2 regions of the Arthrobacter sp. TJ-170 genome follow, and region 2 is predicted to be linked to the other one. Evidence: riboswitches for the same ligand, from Rfam matches in the RefSeq annotation. Region 2 holds a riboswitch; the other holds the start of a gene.
The links. A riboswitch is a leader RNA that binds a small molecule or an ion and turns the genes downstream of it on or off. The one in region 2 is predicted to bind glycine.
Positions count from the first base shown of each region.

Region 1 (10,127 bases), on a different contig from region 2:
CATGGCTTTCGCTCCGGCCGCCGTTTCCTCGCCGGGCTGGAAGATCAGCACGATGGTTCCAGCCCAGCGGTCCCTGGAATCGGCGAGGAGCTTTGCTGCCGTCAGCAGTGTTGCCGCGTGGGTGTCGTGTCCGCACCCGTGCATGACGGGGACTTCGGTACCGTCGTCGAGCTTGCCGGTGGCGGTGCTGGCGTAGGGAACGCCGGTGTCTTCCCGGATGGGCAGGCCGTCGATGTCCGCGCGAAAGGCGACCACCGGACCGTCCCCGTTGCGCAGGATTCCCACTACACCGGTGCCACCGCAGCGGAAGGTCTCGATCCCTGTTTCTTCAAGTTCGGCCTGGATCAGTGCGGATGTCCGGTGTTCCTGCATAGACAGCTCAGGATTGGCATGCAGGTGCCGGTAGAGGTCGTGCATTTCGGCGCGCTGCTCGTCAGAGAGCAGGGGGGTTGCCAGTGTCGTGATCATTTCTCGTGGCCTCTCTCTTGCGGAATGTTCGGTCGACTGCTCACGGTTTTCAGGAAACGGGTTGGATCTCCTTACGAGCAAACCAGGCGATGATGATCGTGGCGATGACCGAGATCGCTGTGGAGACCATCGTGAGTCCCGGCACCATCGGCAGCAGAACGAATTGCACCACCAGGACCACAGCGAATGCGATCAGAGTCGGCCGCAGTTGCTTCATCGAGATGATCGCCTGAACGATAACTGCGCCCATCACCGCCGGCAGGACATAGACGCGGGCGACGTCGGTGACCCCGGCCGGCACCACGCTGATCAGCCAGGTTCCCAGAATTCCAACAAATATCAGCAGCGACAGCAGATGGACGGCCGCCGCCCCGCAGATGGCCATGATCGCGGCGAAGTTGCCGCGCTCGGTCCCGGGCCTGGCGCCGATGCTGGTCTGCGCAACGAGCACTGAGGGCAGGAGTTTGTTCGAGATGTTGCCGATCATGAACGCCTGGTACATGGCGGCCGGGCCGAGGATCGGGAAGTACGTGATCGGCTCCACGAGCCAGATGACAAAGAAGGTGCCGAGGACGGCGGCAAGAGCGGTCCACAACTGCGTGGACGTGATGCCGAGGTTGCCGAACAGGACCAGGTAGAGCGGTCCCGCGACGGAGATGATGAGACCGGCGATCATGGTCAGCCGCCCCCACCGGGAGGTTGTGCGGTCGAATTCCTGGAGATCTGCTGCGACCTGTGCAGGACTCAGTGTTGTGCTCACGGGATCGTTCCTTCCGGACAGTTGGGCGGTCATGCGACTGGTCCGAGACCGGCGCTGTGGGCGGTGTAGGCAACGACGAGGCCCGCGACAATGGCGAAGCCGAGGCCCCACTCCCGGAGCCAGCCCCGGTTCAACCGCTTTGCAAGGTACAGGCAGACCGCCATGACCGCTCCCGCTGTAAGGAGGGTGATGAGGTGGGCGCTGCTCTTGGGAATTTCACCGATTCCGATAGAGATGAAGGCGGCAAGCAACGCTGCGGCGGGAACGACCGTCATGATCAGCGGGTTGACCTTCGCAAGTTTATGCTCGCCCCGCTTGAGCAGGGGAGTTGCAATCAGCGTAGTGAGCATCCACATCGCCCCGCCGATGCTCATCGCGAAGAACGCGACGGCGAAGACCTGCTGAGTGTATGTGGCGCCGCCCAGGGTGGCATCCATGGTCGTCGCGGCGATGTTGGCGGCACCGGTCTCGTAGGCGGCCGATCCGATCAGTCCAATCCTCACAAGGACGGCCGGCGTACCGAAGAGCGCCAGCAGCGCAATCGCGACGAGCACGACGGCGAGTGACGGCCCGATTGCCGCAACGGCACCGGAGCGGAACGACGTCTTGAGTTCGGCGCCGCTGATCCCGGCTGCGGGAGCCGCCTTCCGTGCGGCGCGAATGTAGATGATGGATTGAAGAATGATGACGGCGAATACGCCGAGCGCACACGCCCACAGCACGGGCATGTTGGCGATGGAGAGAATGTTCGTCGAGCTGCCATTCTCCACGATCTGGGTGGGCGTCATGGGGAGCCTTCCGGGTAAGTCACTGACGGGTAGAACACTTGTTATTCATTGTGAAGTGAGCTGCACCACATGATGCGAAATCCCTGATAATTTACAAACCGGAGAGTTTTTCTGAAGAAAGTGATCATGGAGGCAAGCATGGATCTCGACGAAGAGGACCTGCGGCTCATCAACGCACTGCAGATCGGCCCCCGGCTGCCATGGACAGTTGTCGGCGAGGCACTGGGCAGGCATCCCACCTCCCTTGCCGCACGGTGGGACCGCCTGGTGGCGGCCGGGGCGGCCTGGATTACGGCACATCCCGTCGGCAGCCCGGACCAGATGTCCCTGTCGTTCCATGACGTGCAGTGTGATCCAGCCCGACGGGAGGATGCGGTGCGCGCTATCGCCGGAATCCCGGATGTCTTCACTATCGAAGAGTGTTACCGGAACCGGGACATGATGCTGACAGTCATCACTCCAACCCCGACCTGGCTGGTCGAATTCGTGTACCCGCAACTGGACCAAGTACCCGGGCTGACCCGCTACGAGACGTCGTTCTGCACGAAGCTTCACTACGGCGCATACAGCTGGCGGCTGGACACACTGACCGCGGGCCAGCGGAAAGCACTCCAGCATGCTGCGGGCAGCCGTGCACCGCACCGGGGAGCACTCCCGCCCAAGTACCGCCCGATCATTCAAGAGCTGAGCCGCAACGGTCGCGCCACCGCAGCCCAGATCGCGGAGGTAGTCGGCCTGCACCCGGCGACTGCTCGGCGGCAACTCCAGAAGATACTGGACGCCGGCGTCCTGTCCTTCCGCTGTGAGGTGGCCAACGGGCTGGTCGGGTACCCCATCATCTGCCAGTGGTTCGCGCGCCTTCCGGCCAGCCGGCACGACGACGCCGCGGCGCAACTGGGATCCTTCGGCGCCTTACGCCTGTGCGCCTCAACCACCGGTGCGACGAACTTCATGTTCATGATGTGGCTGCGCACGGCCGCCGACATCATGGCAGTCGAACAGGCGGCGGCAGAGCGCATCCCCGACCTCGAGCTGGTTGAAAGCGTCGTGATCGCGAACGTCCGCAAGCGCGTAGGCTGGATGCTCAACCGGGATGGCACCGCGACAGGCGAGGTCACCGTACCGGGCAATGCCTGGTGAAAGGTGGCCTGCACCTCGACTTGCGTGAAAGTTCAACCAACCGGTATGGTGTGAAGCGCATCACCCATAAAGTGATGTGTGCCTTGGATCCGCGGCGGGAGAGTCCTGCCGGTACGTTCAGTAGGCGCCGTAGGAGCAAATCCTCCCCAGGAATCTCTCAGGCCCACGTACCGCCGCGGCGAGGCAACTCTGGAAAGCAGTCCGGGTAACCGGACTCACCGACGGTGCAAGTGAGGCCTGGCAACAACAGGCAACGCGGAAACTCTCAGGTCCAATACAGAGCGGGGAGGAACCCAGATCATCGTGGCGCAAACGCGCCACCTGAATGATGGAGTTCCTCGTGACGATCCAGTCATCCCGTTCAACCTTTGCAGACCGCCATATCGGTTCCCGCCGCCAGGCCGACATCGACACCATGCTCAAGGCTGTCGGCTACGACAGCGTTGACGGCCTTGTAGACAGCGCCGTCCCCGATTCCATCCGACAGGACAAGCCCCTCAGCCTGGACAGTGCCCTCAGCGAAGTAGAGGTGCTCACGGCGCTGCGCGGGCTGGCAGCCAAGAACAAAACCGCCGTTCAGATGATCGGCCAGGGCTACTACGACACGGTCACTCCTCCGGTCATCCGCCGAAACGTCCTTGAAGCCCCCGCCTGGTACACGGCCTACACGCCGTACCAGCCGGAAATTTCCCAGGGCCGGCTTGAGGCGTTGCTGAACTTCCAGACGATGGTCCAGGACCTCACCGCACTTCCGGTGGCGAACGCCTCCCTCCTCGATGAAGCCACCGCTGTCGTCGAAGCCGTGCTGCTGATGCGGCGCGCGAACAAGAACAAGACCGCACGTGATGGCAAGACCGTCGTCGACGCCGACTGCCTCCCGCAGACCATCGCCGTCGTGCTTGGCCGCGCGGAAGCTCTGGGTTTCGAGGTCGAGGTAGCTGACCTCTCGGAAGGACTGCCCGACGGCGACATCAACGGCATCGTCTTCCAGCAGCCGGGTGTCTCCGGCCGCGTGTGGGACCAGTCCGCCGTCATTGCCGAGGCGAAGGACCGCGGCGCGCTGGTGACCGTAGCCGCGGACCTTCTGGCCCTCACCCTGATCACCCCTCCGGGCGAGCAGGGTGCGGACATCGCCGTCGGCTCCAGCCAGCGTCTGGGCGTTCCCCTGTTCTTCGGCGGGCCGCATGCTGCGTACATGGCGGTGCGCGAGGGCATGGAGCGTACGCTTCCGGGACGCATCGTCGGCGTTTCCAAGGACAACGCCGGGGTCCCCGCCTACCGCCTGGCCCTGCAGACCCGCGAGCAGCACATCCGCCGCGAAAAGGCCACGTCCAATATCTGCACCGCGCAGGCCCTGCTGGCCATCGTCTCCTCGTTCTATGCCGTCTACCACGGCCCTGATGGGCTCAAGGCCATCGCGGAGACCGTCCATAACAACGCCCGGGCACTGGCGGCCACGCTCCGGGCTGCCGGCTGGGAGCTGATGAGCGGTTCCTTCTTCGACACCCTCACCGTCCGCGCACCGGGCGATGCCTCCAAGATCATCTCCGCGGCCGAAGCACGCGGGATAAACCTCCGCTTCATCGACGCCGACACCGTCGGCATCTCAGTCGATGAAACGACGACGCCGGAAAGTCTCTCCGCCGTGTCCGCCGCCTTCGGTGCCGGTCCGGTGAAGGAAACCCAGGGCTTCGAACTGCCCGGCACGGTGCTGCGCACCTCCGAATACCTGCAGCACCCGGTGTTCAACACGCACCGCTCGGAGACCCAGCTGCTGCGCTACATCCGCAGGCTCTCCGACCGGGACCTGGCACTGGACCGCACCATGATCCCGTTGGGCTCCTGCACCATGAAGCTCAACGCCACCGCCGAGATGGAAGCCATCTCCTGGCCGGAGTTCGCCTCAATCCACCCGTTCGCGCCGGACTCCCACACTGAAGGCTGGCGTGAACTGATCTCGGGGCTGGAAACCGACCTCGCCGAAATCACCGGCTATGACCAGGTCTCTATCCAGCCGAACGCCGGCTCCCAGGGCGAGCTCGCCGGGTTGCTGGCCATCCGCGGCTACCATTCCTCCCGCGGGGAAGCTCAGCGCAACGTCTGTCTGATCCCGGCCTCCGCCCACGGCACCAACGCCGCCTCCGCAGTCCTGGCCGGCATGAAGGTTGTCGTCGTGGCCACGGCTGCGGACGGCACCATCGACCACGCGGACCTGGACGCCAAGATCGAGGCCAACAGGGATGCACTCTCGGCAATCATGATCACCTACCCGTCCACGCACGGCGTTTACGACGCGGATGTGCGCGAGGTTTGCGACGCGGTGCACGCGGCCGGCGGGCAGGTCTACGTCGACGGCGCCAACCTGAACGCTCTCGTGGGGCTGGCACAGCCGGGCAAGTTCGGCGGCGACGTCTCCCACCTGAACCTGCACAAGACATTCTGTATCCCGCACGGCGGCGGTGGACCGGGCGTCGGGCCGGTGGCTGCAAAGGCCCACCTGGCACCGTTCATGCCGGGTGATGCCAACCGCGGAGGTACCAACACGGCCGGCGTTCCGATCTCGGCGTCGCGCTTCGGCTCCGCCGGAGTGCTGCCGATCTCCTGGGCGTATGTAAAGCTCATGGGCGGTGCAGGTCTGACCGAGGCCACCAAATCGGCCCTGCTGGCAGCGAACTACGTTGCCTCGCGGCTGGACGAGCACTTCCCTGTGCTCTACACGGGTGAAAGCGGACTCGTGGCGCACGAGTGCATTTTGGATCTGCGCGAACTCACGGCGCGCACGGGAGTCACGGCCGAGGACGTTGCCAAGCGCCTGATCGACTTCGGGTTCCATGCCCCCACGCTGTCCTTCCCTGTGGCAGGAACGCTGATGGTGGAACCCACCGAGTCCGAGGACCTCACGGAAATCGACCGCTTCATCCAAGCCATGATCACCATCCGGCAGGAAATGGAGCAGGTAGCCGACGGAGTCTTCTCTGTCGAGGACTCGCCGTTGCGCAACGCACCACACACGGCTGCCGCCGTCGTCTCCTCCGACTGGGCACGCGCATACCCGCGCGAACAGGCCGCGTTCCCGGTCTCCTCACTGAATCAGGACAAGTACTTCCCGCCGGTCGGCCGCGTTGACGGGGCAGCGGGCGACCGCAACCTCGTCTGCTCCTGCCCCCCGCTCACAGCTTTTGAGAACTAAGGATTTCACGATGACTGACAACTACACATCGCTCTATGACCAGCACAAGTTGGCCGGCGCCTCCTTCACCGATTTCGGGGGCTGGCAGATGCCCCTGAAGTACAGTTCCGAACTGTCCGAACACCACGCCGTGCGCAAGGCTGCCGGCCTGTTCGATCTGTCCCACATGGGTGAAGTCTGGGTGAGCGGTCCGGACGCCGGCGCCTTCCTTGACTACGCGCTGGCCGGCAAGCTGTCGACGGTGCCCGTCGGCAAAGCCAAGTACTCACTGATCTGCCAGGAAGACGGCGGCATCATCGATGACCTCATCTCCTACCGCCGCGACGAGGAGAAGTACCTTGTGGTGCCGAACGCCGGCAACGCCGCAGTGGTCGCGGCGTTGCTGGCCGAAAGGTCAGCCCGTTTCAATGTGGCTGTCAACGATGTCTCAGCCGAAACATCCCTGATCGCCGTCCAGGGTCCCACTGCCGGGGCCATCCTGCTGACGCTGGTCCCGGCCGAACAGCACCACCTCGTCACGGAGCTCAAGTACTACGCCGCTGTTGAAGTGGGAATCACGGTCAATGGCACTGTTCAGCAGCTTCTCCTGGCCCGCACCGGATACACCGGTGAGGACGGCTTCGAGATTTATGTTCCCAACGTCGATGCTCCGGCCCTGTGGGAAGTGCTCCTGGAAACCGGCGCTGACCAGGGGCTCATTCCTGCCGGCCTTGCATGCAGGGACTCACTGCGCCTCGAGGCGGGCATGCCGCTCTATGGCAACGAGCTATCCCGCGAAGGCGACCCCTACGCCGCAGGCCTCGGCCCGGTGGTCTCGCTGGCCAAGGAATCGGACTTCATCGGCAAGACCGCGTTGGCCGAACTCAAGGCTGCCGGTGCCGGCTCCACCACCGGCCGCAAGCTCGTGGGCCTCAAGGGCCTGGGCCGCCGAGCCGGCCGCAGCCACTACCCCGTCCTCAAGGACGGCAACGTTGTCGGCGAAGTGACCTCAGGGCAGCCCTCCCCCACCCTCGGATACCCGATCGCCATGGCGTATGTCGACGTCGAGCATGCCGAACCCGGTACCGCCCTGGACATCGACCTGCGCGGCAAGGCAGAGCCCTTCGAAGTCGTGGCGTTGCCGTTCTACAAGCGCCAACAATAGCTCCGGCTGCATCCAACGAACTCCAAACGTAAAGGAACGAATAATGAGCAAGGTTATTGCTGAACTGAAGTACTCCGCGGAGCACGAGTGGGTTGCCGGCGACGGATCCGGCCCAGTTGCGGTCGGCATCACCGCCGTGGCCACCGATGCCCTCGGCGACATCGTGTACGTGGACCTCCCCGAGGTCGGGGACACAGTCACGGCCGGCGAAACCTGCGGGGAGGTGGAGTCCACCAAGTCCGTATCGGACCTGTACTCCCCCGTTACGGGCGAGGTCACCGAAACTAACGGAGACGTCGTTGCGAATCCGGAGCTGATCAACAGCGATCCGTACGGTGCAGGCTGGCTCTTCAAGGTAACCGTGGCCGAAGAAGGCCCCCTGATGTCTGCCGGAGAGTACGCTGCAGCAAACGGCGGCGAACTGTGAGCCCGGCCGCCGCCACTGCGGCTTTCGAACAGGTTGTCTCACCGTCGCTCAACGCACAACTGTCCGACCTGGATCCTGAAATCGCGGTCAAGATCGACGACGAGCTGAACCGCCAACGCACCGGCCTGGAGATGATCGCCTCCGAGAACCACACGGCCGCGGCCGTGATGCAGGCGCAGGGCTCCGTGCTGACCAACAAGTACGCCGAAGGCTACCCCGGCAAGCGGTACTACGGCGGTTGTGAACATGTGGACGTCATCGAGCAGCTGGCCATTGACCGTCTGAAGGCCCTCTTCGGCGCGGAGTACGCCAACGTACAGCCGCACTCCGGCGCGCAGGCGAACGCTTCGGTGATGCACGCGCTGATCAAGCCTGGGGACACCATCATGGGCCTGAACCTGGCCCACGGCGGGCATCTGACGCACGGTATGCGGATCAACTTCTCCGGAAAGCTTTACAACGTCATTCCGTATCAGGTCCGCGAAGACGACCACCGGATCGACATGGCCGAGGTGGAGCGCCTGGCACAGGAGCACAAGCCGCAGCTGATCGTGGCCGGCTGGTCTGCATACGCCCGTCAACTGGACTTCGCCGAGTTCCGCCGTATCGCCGACTCCGTGGGCGCGTACCTCATGGTCGACATGGCGCACTTCGCCGGTCTCGTGGCCGCAGGGCTGCACCCCTCCCCGGTGCCGCACGCGCATGTCACCACCTCCACCACGCACAAGACCCTGGCCGGTCCGCGCGGGGGCATCATCCTGAGCAACGACGCCGCCATCGCCAAGAAGATCAACTCGGCGGTGTTCCCCGGCCAGCAGGGCGGACCGCTGGAACATGTCATCGCAGGCAAGGCGGTTGCCTTCAAGATCGCCGCCTCGCCGGAGTTCAGGGAACGTCAGGAGCGAGTCCTGGCCGGGGCCCGCATCCTCGCCGACCGCCTGGTCCAGCCCGACGTCACTTCCAAGGGAATCAACGTCATCTCTGGCGGAACCGACGTGCACCTGGTCCTGGTCGACCTGCGCAACTGTGAACTGAATGGGCAGCAGGCAGAGGACCGGCTCGCGGAAATAGACATCACGGTGAACCGCAATGCCGTGCCCTTTGACCCGCGTCCGCCGATGGTTACCTCCGGGCTGCGCATCGGCACTCCGGCACTGGCTACCCGTGGCTTTGGCGGAGCAGCTTTCGCGGAGGTCGCTGACATCATCGCCGAAGCATTAGTTGCCGACGCCGGCGCGGACCTCTCGGGCTTGCGTGCCCGGGTGGAGGCACTCGCGAATGCGCACCCGCTTTACCCTCGCGTCTCAAACCTCGCCTGAGAGCGGATCCTACCCAAGTAAGGAACGACCATGGCTGTTGGTGTATTCGACCTCTTTTCCATCGGGATAGGACCCTCAAGCTCACACACGGTGGGCCCCATGCGGGCTGCTGCGGTGTTCGTGGAGGAACTCAAGGCCAGCGGCAAGCTGGTTCACGTCAAGTGGCTGCGTGTGGACCTCTACGGTTCACTCGCGGCGACCGGCCACGGTCACGGCACCATGACAGCGATCCTGCTCGGCCTGGAGGGTTACCATCCCGAGGTCATCCTGCCTGATGAGGTTGAAGAGCGCCTGGCAGTCATCTCGGAGACCGGGACGCTGCAGCTGGGCGGCGCCGTTTGCCTGCCATACGGGGTCAAGGACATGGTGCTGCGTCCGCTCACCGTGCTTCCGCGGCACACGAACGGTATGACGTTCACTGTGTACGACGGCGAGGGCACCGCCCTTGCCGCGGAAACGTTCTACTCCGTCGGCGGCGGCTTCATCCTCCGCGAAGGCGAGGAGGCCAGCGCCCGACAGGAGTTGGAGGAGACGAAGCAGGAGCTCCCGCGCCCCTTCCGTACCGCCGCCGGGTTGCTGGAGCATTGCAGACTGGCCTCACTCAACATCAGTGAGGTCATGCTGATCAACGAAGAGGTTTCCCGGTCGGAGGAGGACATTCGCGCCGGCCTGCTGCACATCTACTCGGTCATGGAGAGTTGTGTGGAAAGTAGCCTCAAGCGCGAAGGCTTGCTGCCCGGCGGGCTGAAGGTCCGCCGTCGTGCTCCGGACTGGCATGAGCGGCTTCTAAAGGAGGACAAGGACCGAGACCCAAAGTATTGGCAGGAATGGGTCAACCTGGTGGCCTTGGCCGTCAATGAGGAAAACGCATCCGGCGGCAGAGTGGTCACC
Region 1 covers NZ_JBZCNL010000010.1:27,688-37,814, reverse strand. The annotation lists gene AC4D1W_RS15535 (amidohydrolase) at 1-468, opposite strand, end outside; gene AC4D1W_RS15530 (hypothetical protein) at 518-1,228, opposite strand; gene AC4D1W_RS15525 (DUF5058 family protein) at 1,258-2,016, opposite strand; gene AC4D1W_RS15520 (Lrp/AsnC family transcriptional regulator) at 2,155-3,156, shown strand; glycine riboswitch at 3,242-3,339, shown strand; gene gcvP (aminomethyl-transferring glycine dehydrogenase) at 3,485-6,346, shown strand; gene gcvT (glycine cleavage system aminomethyltransferase GcvT) at 6,357-7,490, shown strand; gene gcvH (glycine cleavage system protein GcvH) at 7,534-7,917, shown strand; gene glyA (serine hydroxymethyltransferase) at 7,914-9,236, shown strand; gene AC4D1W_RS15495 (L-serine ammonia-lyase) at 9,267-10,127, shown strand, end outside.
Region 1: it holds a riboswitch for glycine, as region 2 does, so the genes downstream of both, gcvP (aminomethyl-transferring glycine dehydrogenase) here and gcvP (aminomethyl-transferring glycine dehydrogenase) in region 2, are expected to answer to the same signal.

Region 2 (10,127 bases):
TGGCAAATGCCATGGCGGAGGACATCCGGGCGCACGGAGGAGTGATCCACACTGCTCGCCGGATCGAGTCGATCGCCGAGTTCGACGACGCCCGTGCAGTCCTGCTCGACGTTTCCCCTAGCGCTGTCGGAAGCCTTGCGGGCCATCGTCTGCCTCCGGGATACCTTTCGGCGCTGGAGGGTTTCCGGTACGGCGGCGGCGCCTGCAAGGTCGACTTCATCCTCTCAGGGCCGGTGCCCTGGGTGAACGAGGAAGTACGGACCGCGGGCACTGTCCACGCGGGTGGTACACGGGCGGAAGTAGCGGCTTCCGAAGCCGAAGTGGCGGCGGGACAGCATCCGGACAAGCCCTACGTCCTGATCTCGCAGCCTTCACTGTTCGATTCCTCCCGTGCCCCGCACGGACGGCACATCCTCTGGACGTACTGTCATGTACCCAACGGATCCACGAAAGATATGACCGAGGCCATAGTGCGGCAGATCGAGCGTTTCGCGCCCGGCTTCCGTGACGTCGTCGTACGTTCACACACAATGACGGCGGCCGATCTGGAACAGTACAACGCCAACTACGTGGGGGGAGACTTCGGCGGCGGTGCTGTCACCATCCCGCAATTGCTGGCGCGTCCCACGTTCGGGCCGAACCCGTGGCGGATGCCTGCGAAGGGTCTGTACCTGTGCTCGGCGTCCACTCCGCCGGGGCCGGGCGTTCACGGCATGGGCGGGTATCACGCTGCGAAGCTGGCGTTGAAGGATGTGTTCGGTCTGTCGGTACCGGATCTGTCTCCGGCCTCCTAGAAGGAACATCAGAACCGCGAATCGCGTTCCATCACGAGGAACGGAAGCAAGGAGATGCGCGGGTGCTGCAAGTAATAGTCATTGGTGCGGGGCAGGCCGGGCTTTCCGCGGCGTACCACCTGCAGCGGCAGGGTCTCCGACCGGAACGTGACTTCCTGGTCCTCGACGCGAACGGGGGCCCCGGTGGCGCGTGGCGGCACCGCTGGGACTCACTGACCTTCGGCGCAGCGCACAACATTCATGATCTGCCCGCCATGGAACTGGGCACACCTGACCCGACCGAGCCGTCCTCGTCCGTTGTTGCCCGCTACTACGGCTCCTACGAGCGGGAGTTCGAGCTCAGAGTTCGCCGCCCAGTCAGGGTCGAAAAGGTCACCGAGGAAACATCGGGAACGCTCACCGTCCACACTGACGCAGGAACATGGGAGACCCGCCTCCTCATCAACGCCACGGGCACGTGGGACCGCCCGTACTGGCCCTACTATCCAGGCCGGGAACAGTTCCGCGGCCGGCAGCTGCATACCCACGACTTCGTCAGCGCGGAGGAGTTCCGCGACAGGAGCGTTGTGGTGGTCGGTGCGGGAACTTCGGCCGTCCAGTTCCTTCTCCAGCTCCACGAAGCCGGCGCGAGAACCACCTGGGTGACCCGCCGCCCACCTCTCTTCACCGACCGGACGTTCGACTCCGAGTGGGGCCGCGACGTCGAGCGCAGGGTGCACGAGCGCACCAAGGCCGGGCTTCCGCCGTCGAGCGTTGTGTCGGTGACCGGACTTCCGCTGACACCCCAATACAGGGCGGGCATTGACGCAGGCATCCTCCGGTCGGAGGGGCCGCTCAGGAGGATCACACAAACCGGCATAGAGCTCGCCGACGGCAGGACGGTCGCAGCCGACGCCATCCTGTGGGCCACCGGGTTCCGTGCCGCACTCGACCACCTGAAACCGCTGAAGCTGCGGGAGCCGGGGGGCGGCATCCGGATGGACGGCGTGAAGGTCCTGAAGGATGATCGCGTGCTGCTGGTGGGCTATGGCGCATCAGCATCAACCCTCGGAGCCACCAGGGCCGGACGGGCGGCAGCGATTCAGGCAGTGAGGCAGCTCAGAATCGTGGATCAGCAGGAAGAACTCGCGGGCTGACGTCAACCATTTCCGGCGTGCGTTGCCGAAGAGTAAGATTGCTCACGATCACACAATTGAATAGCCATAACCAGCCAATGACCCGCAGCGGGAGAGTTCTGCCGTTGACTCACGTCCGGCAGGCGCCGTAGGAGCAAACCCTCCCCAGGAATCTCTCAGGCCCAGCACCGCAGCGGAAAGGCAACTCTGGAAAGCAGTACAACCACAGCGTGGTTGTGCTCACCGACGGTGCAATGCGAGCGTCTCGTCCGCAAAATCTCTCAGGTCCAATACAGAGTGGGGAGGAACCCGATAATCGTCCGCACACCCCGAGCGGGCCCGATCTACGGAGTTCCCATGACCCACCAGACGGAATCAACCTTCTCCGACCGCCACATCGGTCCGCGCTCGAATGACGCGGAGCGGATGCTCAAGGTCCTCGGATACCCAAGCCTGGACAAGCTCGTCGACGTAGCGGTGCCGGAGAGCATCCGCATTGAAGAAGGTCTCGACCTTCCGTCTGCGCTGAGCGAGTCGGAGGTTCTCGCAGAACTGCGCAGCATCGCGGCGAAGAACAAGGCCGCCGTCCAGATGATCGGTCAGGGCTACTACGACACCGTTACGCCCCCGGTGATCCGCCGCAACGTCCTCGAATCTCCCGGCTGGTACACCGCCTACACGCCGTACCAGCCGGAGATCTCCCAGGGCCGGCTGGAAGCACTGCTGAACTTCCAGACGATGGTCCAGGATCTCACCGCACTGCCGATTGCCAACGCGTCCCTGCTCGACGAAGCTTCCGCCGTGGCCGAAGCGGTCCTGCTGATGCGACGCTCCGGCAAGAACAAGGGCCGCACCGTCCTGGACGCCGACTGCCTGCCCCAGACCATCGCCGTCGTCACGGGCCGCGCCGAAGCGCTCGGTTTCGACATCGAGATTGCTGACCTTTCCAACGGTTTGCCCGACGGCGACATCAACGGCGTCGTCCTCCAGCAGCCCGGCACGTCCGGCGTCCTGCGCAACTCCACCGACCTCATCGCCAAAGCGCACGACGCCGGCGCGCTGGTCACGGTCGCGGCCGACCTGCTGGCGCTGACCCTGATCACCCCGCCCGGTGAGCAGGGCGCGGATATCGCCGTCGGCTCCGTCCAGCGTTTCGGTGTGCCGCTGTTCTTCGGTGGACCTCACGCCGCGTACATGGCCGTCCGCAAGGGGCTGGAGCGGATGCTTCCCGGCCGCCTGGTCGGTGTGTCAAAGGATTCAGACGGCGCTCCCGCCTACCGGCTTGCGCTGCAGACCCGTGAGCAGCACATCCGCCGTGAGAAGGCGACGTCGAATATCTGCACCGCGCAGGCGCTACTCGCGATCGTGGCCAGCATGTACGGCGTGTACCACGGGCCGGACGGACTGAGGGCTATCGCTGAACGCGTCCACGGCAAGGCCGCGAAGCTCGCCGCGGCTCTTCCCGGAACCGTCCACGGCCAGTTCTTCGACACTCTCCTCGTGAAGGCGGACGGCGCGGCCGCGGACCTCGTCAGCAAGGCCGAAGAGTGCGGCATCAACCTGCGCCTGGTCGACGAGGATCACGTAGGCATTTCCTGCGACGAAACCACCACGGACGCTCATCTTGAGACGATCGCAGAGGTTTTTGGCGCCGGCCTTCCGGACGAAGCGGATGTTGAGACGACGATACCCGCCGAACTGCAGCGTTCGTCGTCGTACATGACCCACCCCGTCTTCTCGCTGCACCGCTCCGAGACCCAGATGATGCGTTACCTGCGCAGCCTGTCCGACCGCGACCTGGCGTTGGACCGCACGATGATCCCGCTGGGCTCCTGCACCATGAAACTCAATGCCACCGTTGAGATGGAGCCGATCTCCTGGCCGGAGTTTGCAACCATCCACCCGTTTGCTCCTGACCATCAGACCGAGGGGTGGCGCCAGTTGATCGGCGACCTTGAAGACCGCCTCGCTGAAATCACCGGCTATGCCAAGGTTTCGATCCAGCCCAACGCAGGGTCGCAGGGTGAACTCGCCGGGCTCCTGGCAATCCGGAACTACCACCTGTCACGCGGCGATGAGGCGCGCAAAATGTGCCTCATCCCGTCTTCAGCGCACGGCACCAATGCCGCGTCGGCCGTGCTCGCCGGCATGAAAGTGGTGGTTGTGAAGACCGCCGAGAACGGTTACATCGACCACGACGACCTGCAGGCCAAAATTGAGGCGAACAGGGACTCGCTGTCCGCGATCATGATCACCTACCCATCCACGCACGGCGTCTTCGAGGAAGATGTGCGCTGGGTCTGCGACCAGGTACATGCGGCCGGTGGCCAGGTCTATATCGACGGCGCCAACCTCAATGCCCTCGTTGGGCTCGCCAAGCCGGGTGAGTTCGGCGGCGACGTCTCCCACCTGAACCTTCACAAGACCTTCTGCATCCCGCACGGCGGCGGCGGGCCAGGCGTTGGCCCGGTTGCGGTGGCGCAGCACCTCGTGCCGTTCCTGCCAGGAGACGCGAATGACGTGTCGAAGAGCGACATCCATACTGGCGTCCCCATTTCCGCCTCCCGCTTCGGTTCAGCAGGTGTGCTGCCGATTTCCTGGGCGTACATCGCCCTGATGGGCAGTGAGGGCCTGACGGCGGCAACCAAGTCCGCGCTGCTGGCCGCCAATTACGTGGCCGCCCGCTTGAACGAGCACTTCCCGGTGCTCTACTCGGGCGAGAACGGACTCGTCGCCCACGAATGCATCCTCGACCTTCGCGCACTGACGGCCAAGACCGGGGTTACCGCTGAGGACGTCGCCAAGCGCCTCATCGACTACGGCTTCCACGCTCCCACCCTGAGCTTCCCGGTTGCGGGCACGCTGATGGTTGAGCCCACTGAGTCGGAGGATCTCGGGGAACTGGACCGTTTCGTGGACGCGATGATCGCCATCAAGAGCGAGATCGACCGTGTCGGCTCCGGTGAGTGGCAACTCGAGGATAGCCCGCTCCGCCAGGCTCCTCACACCGCCCAGGCACTCATCAGCGACGAGTGGTCCTTCGCCTACTCCCGCGAACTGGCGGCTTTCCCGCTGCGCACGCTGCGCCACGACAAGTATTTCCCGCCGGTTCGCCGGATCGACGGCGCGCACGGAGACCGGAATCTTGTGTGTTCGTGCCCTCCCCTTGAAGCCTTCGAGGAAAGCGCGGCATCCGTCGAGGACACCACAGCCGATGTCAACGCCTAAGGAAGCCGCCATGACAAAGCAGACAGCGCTCTATGCGCAGCACCAGGAACTCGGCGCCGCCTTCACCGACTTCGGCGGGTGGCAGATGCCCCTGAAGTACCGCAGCGAGCTGGAGGAGCACCACACCGTCCGCCGGGCGGCCGGTATTTTCGACCTATCCCACATGGGGGAGGTGACGGTCAGCGGACCGCAGGCAGCGGACTTCCTCAACTACGCGCTCGTGAGCGACCTCGCATCAACGGCGGTAGGCAAGGCGAAGTACTCCCTCATCTGCAACGAAGACGGTGGAGTGATCGATGACCTCATCATCTACCGCCTCGCCGGGGACCGTTTCCTTGTGGTTCCCAACGCCTCGAATTCCGACACCGTCGCCGCTGAACTTCAGCGGCGTGCCGGGAACTTCACTGTAAAGGTCGAGGACCAGTCCCAGGACACGGCGCTCATTGCGGTCCAGGGACCGAACGCCGAGGCGATCCTGCTGGGGATGAGCGGTGGCACGGGCCGGGGGGCCATCACCTCGCTGAAGTACTACTCGGCTGTCCACGTGGACCTCGCCGGGCAGTCCGTTCTCCTGGCCCGCACGGGCTACACCGGAGAGGACGGTTTCGAACTCTTCATCGAGAACGGCCAGGCCGTGCAGCTGTGGAAGGCCGCAACCGAGGCCGGTGCAGAACACGGCCTGGCGCCGTGCGGCCTGGCCTCCAGGGATTCGCTACGCCTCGAAGCGGGTATGCCGCTCTACGGACACGAGCTTGGCCTGGACACCAATCCCTTCGAAGCCGGTCTGGGGGGTGTGGTGAGCCTGAAAAAGACCGGGGACTTCGTGGGCCGCTCGGCGCTTGAGCCGCTCAAGGGGGAAGCCCCTGCCCGGAAGCTTGTCGGCTTGCGCGGTGCGGGACGGCGATCAGCCCGCGCCGGTTACGACGTCGTCCGGGACGGACGGACCGTCGGTACCGTCACGTCCGGCCTCCCAAGCCCAACCCTCGGGTACCCGGTTGCGCTCGCGTACGTCGAGACGGAGCTGAGCGAACCCGGCACCGAACTTCAGGTGGATCTGCGGGGTCGTCCTGAGGGGTTCACCGTGGTCGGACTGCCGTTCTACAAGCGTCCGGGCCGATCATGACAATCAGCGCCTTCGACCTGTTCAAGATCGGAATAGGTCCGTCGAGTTCGCACACAGGCGGACCGATGACAGCCGCGTACCTGTTCACCCGGATATTGGCCGAGCAGGGTCTGCTCGAACAGGTGAGCCGCGTCGAGGCGGAGTTGTTCGGTTCGCTCGGCGTGACCGGTCATGGGCACGGTACCGTCAAGGCCGTGATCCTCGGTCTCGAGGGTGAGCAGCCGCACCTCACCGATCCGGAACGCGCCGAACCGCGCGTCGAGGAGATCGGTGAGTCCAAGGTCCTCCGACTGGCTGGGACGCACGAGGTCGCCTTCGATGTCACGGAGGACCTGATCCTGCACCGCAAACAGAGGCTCGATTACCATACGAATGGTATGCGCTTCTCGACATATAACGCTGATGGAATACTCGTCTGTGCGCGGGAGTACTACTCGGTGGGCGGCGGATTCGTGCTGGATCAGGACCAGATCGGCGCGGACCTCTCCGGTGGCCCCGCCGTCGCTGTTCCCTATGCGTTCGAGTCGGGCGAGCAGCTGCTCGGGATTGCGGCCGGCACCGGAAAGTCCTTCTCGGAGATAGTGCTTGCGAATGAACTGGCAGTCCGGTCTGAGGAGGAGGTTCGCACCGGCCTCCTCGAAATCTGGGACGTCATGCAGGACACCATTCGGCGCGGATCCACCAACAGCGGCATCCTTCCCGGCGGACTGCATGTCCGTCGCCGCGCTGCCCGGCAGCTCGAACTGCTCCGCAAGGAAGCAGACCCCGACGACCACCTGAGCACCATGGAATGGGTGACGCTGTTCGCGCTCGCGGTGAACGAGGAGAACGCAGCCGGTGGCCGGGTGGTTACGGCTCCCACCAACGGTGCGGCCGGCATCATCCCGGCCGTCCTGAAGTACTACACGGACTTTGTTCCAGGAGCCGACGACGACGGCGTCATCCGTTTCCTGCTTGCCGCCACTGCCGTCGGTGCCCTGTTCAAGAAGAATGCATCGATCTCCGGAGCCGAAGTAGGCTGCCAGGGCGAAGTGGGCTCAGCCTGCGCAATGGCGGCCGCCGGGCTGGCCGAGGTGCTGGGCGGTACTCCTGAACAGGTGGAGAACGCCGCGGAGATCGGCATTGAACACAATCTGGGTTTGACCTGCGACCCCGTCGGCGGTCTGGTCCAGATTCCGTGCATCGAGCGCAATGCGGTGGGAGCCATCAAAGCGATCACGGCCGCCCGGATGGCCGTCCGCGGCGACGGGCAGCACTTCGTCTCGCTCGACGCCGCGATCAAGACGATGCGCGAGACCGGCGCGGACATGATGGACAAGTACAAGGAAACGGCCCGGGGCGGGCTTGCCTTGAACGTCGTGGAATGCTGAGTGGGCTTCCCGAGCCGGGTTGAGATCGTGCCGGGCGGCGACGTCGTCGTCCGGCTGCAACGCCATCTTGCCCCGCCGGCCACGGTAGCCGTGACGTGCCTTCCGCACCACGGTGCGGCGAAGACGGTGGAGGTCTCGGTTGAGCTTGCCGGGCTCGGGTACCGCGCGATCCCGCATCTGGCCGCACGATCGATTGGCTCCAGGCAGCAACTCGCGGAATTCACTTCGCGTCTCGCCGATGCCGGCGTGCGCGATATTTTCGTGATCGCCGGGGATGCCCGCGAGGCAGAAGGGCCGTACGCCTGGAGCCTGCCGCTCATGGAGGATATTGCCGACATCGGCGGGTTTGAGACGGGCTTCGCCGCCTACCCCGAAGGCCATCCCACCGTTCCTGAACCCGAGCTCACAGAGCTGCTGCTGAAGAAGCAGCAACTCGGTGGTTGGGCAGTCACGCAGATGTGCTTCTCCGGGCAGGTGCTTGGCGACTACGTCACCCGGCTGAGGTCCCACGGCTTGACGGTGCCCGTGTGGGCCGGTGTCCCCGGGAGGGTCCGGCGCACCCGCCTCGTCTCGCTCGCCGGACGCATCGGCGTGGGCCCATCGCTCAAGTTCGCCAGGCGCAGCGGTACGCTGCTGCGCACGATGCTGGCGCCGTCGTCGTACGATCCTTCGCGGTTGGTGCGCTCCATAGAGAAAACCAACGCATTCGCCGGGATGCATATCTACAGCTTCAACGACTTCCGAGGGATCGAGGGCCGCTAACTGTTGCGGCTCAGACCGAGTCGCACTCCTTCTCGGAATGGTGGCCGAAATCCTGTCCGGCGATAGGGTCGGAGTAATGCAACATCAACAGCATGCTTCCGATCTCCCGGAGCACATCCTGCCGGCGCCTGACCCCTCTCATCTTACTGATGGCTTTGTGCGTGTTCGGGGCGCTCGTGAAAACAACCTGCGCAACGTGGATGTGGACGTCCCGCGTGATGCGATCGTGGCGTTCACCGGAGTATCCGGCTCGGGCAAATCCTCGCTGGCCTTCGGGACCATCTATGCCGAAGCCCAGCGACGCTATTTCGAATCGGTGGCACCGTACGCCCGCCGGCTCATTCAGCAGGGGCACAACCCCAAAGTGGAACAGATTACCGGTCTGCCTCCAGCCGTAGCCCTTCAACAGCGACGCGGCGCGCAGAGCAGCCGCTCCACTGTCGGCACGGTCACCACCCTGTCGAACTCCGTGCGTATGCTCTTTTCCCGCGCCGGCAGTTACCCGGAGGGCGCCGAGCAACTTGATTCGGATGCCTTTTCCCCGAACACCGCGGCAGGCGCCTGCCGGGAGTGCCATGGCCTGGGCATAGCGCACACCGTCAGTGAGGACTCCCTGGTACCGGATCCCTCCCTCAGCATCCGCGATGGAGCCATCGCCGCATGGCCGGGCGCCTGGCAGGGCAAGAACCTGCGTGACATCCTCACGCACCTCGGCTACGACGTCGAAACTCCCTGGCAGAAGCTGCCGAAGAAGGACCGGGACTGGATTCTTTTCACCGAAGAGCAGCCCGTGGTGGAAGTAACGCCCCAGCGCGACCGCGTTGCCAAGCCGTACAAGGGACGGTTCTGGAGCGCCCGGAGCTACGTTCTGCACACCCTGGCCGACTCAAAAAGTACCGCCATGCGTAACCGGGTGTTGCAGTTCATGCATACTGGCCCATGCTCACGCTGCGGTGGCAGCGGGCTGAGGCCCGAAGCCATCGCCGTGACGTTCGCCGGTAAGACCATCGCCGAATTCAACGCCCTACCGTTGAACGATCTGGCCGAAATCATCCGGCCCACCGCAGAACTCACGTCACCCGGGACCGCCTCGCGCGGGCGGACTTCAGGCGAGAATGATGAGGTGGCCGTCGCCCTGACCAGGGATCTACTGCTTCGGATCACCGTGCTCCTGGACCTGGGGCTGGGTTACCTCGCCCTCGGGCGATCCACACCCACGCTGTCCCCGGGTGAACTGCAGCGACTCCGGATTGCCACTCAACTTCGGTCCGGGCTGTTCGGTGTGATTTACGTGCTCGACGAACCCTCGGCTGGGCTACACCCAGCCGACGCCGAACCTCTCCTCGCAGTGCTGGACCAACTCAGGGTGTCCGGCAATTCGGTGTTCGTCGTGGAACACAACATGGACGTGGTGCATCGCGCGGACTGGATAGTGGACGTGGGACCGCGCGCCGGTGAGGGTGGAGGAGAGGTGCTCTACAGCGGACCGGTGGACGGCCTCCGCGAGGTTGCCGCTTCGGTTACGAGGCCTTTCCTGTTTCCAGAGCATTCCGGCGGGCCGGACAGCGGCAATTCAAACATCGAGGATGATGGCAGCAAAGATGCCCGTGGCGATTCCGGCAGGGAAGCCGCCGGTTGGCTCGAAATAAGGGATATCAGCCGGCATAACCTGCGCAGGCTCGATGTGGACTTCCCTCTGGGTGTGCTGACGGCAGTCACCGGCGTATCCGGCTCA
Region 2 covers NZ_JBZCNL010000007.1:69,543-79,669, reverse strand. The annotation lists gene AC4D1W_RS13375 (phytoene desaturase family protein) at 1-794, shown strand, start outside; gene AC4D1W_RS13370 (FAD-dependent oxidoreductase) at 857-1,930, shown strand; glycine riboswitch at 2,009-2,110, shown strand; glycine riboswitch at 2,112-2,215, shown strand; gene gcvP (aminomethyl-transferring glycine dehydrogenase) at 2,267-5,137, shown strand; gene gcvT (glycine cleavage system aminomethyltransferase GcvT) at 5,148-6,260, shown strand; gene AC4D1W_RS13355 (L-serine ammonia-lyase) at 6,257-7,630, shown strand; gene AC4D1W_RS13350 (methylenetetrahydrofolate reductase) at 7,631-8,392, shown strand; gene uvrA (excinuclease ABC subunit UvrA) at 8,469-10,127, shown strand, end outside.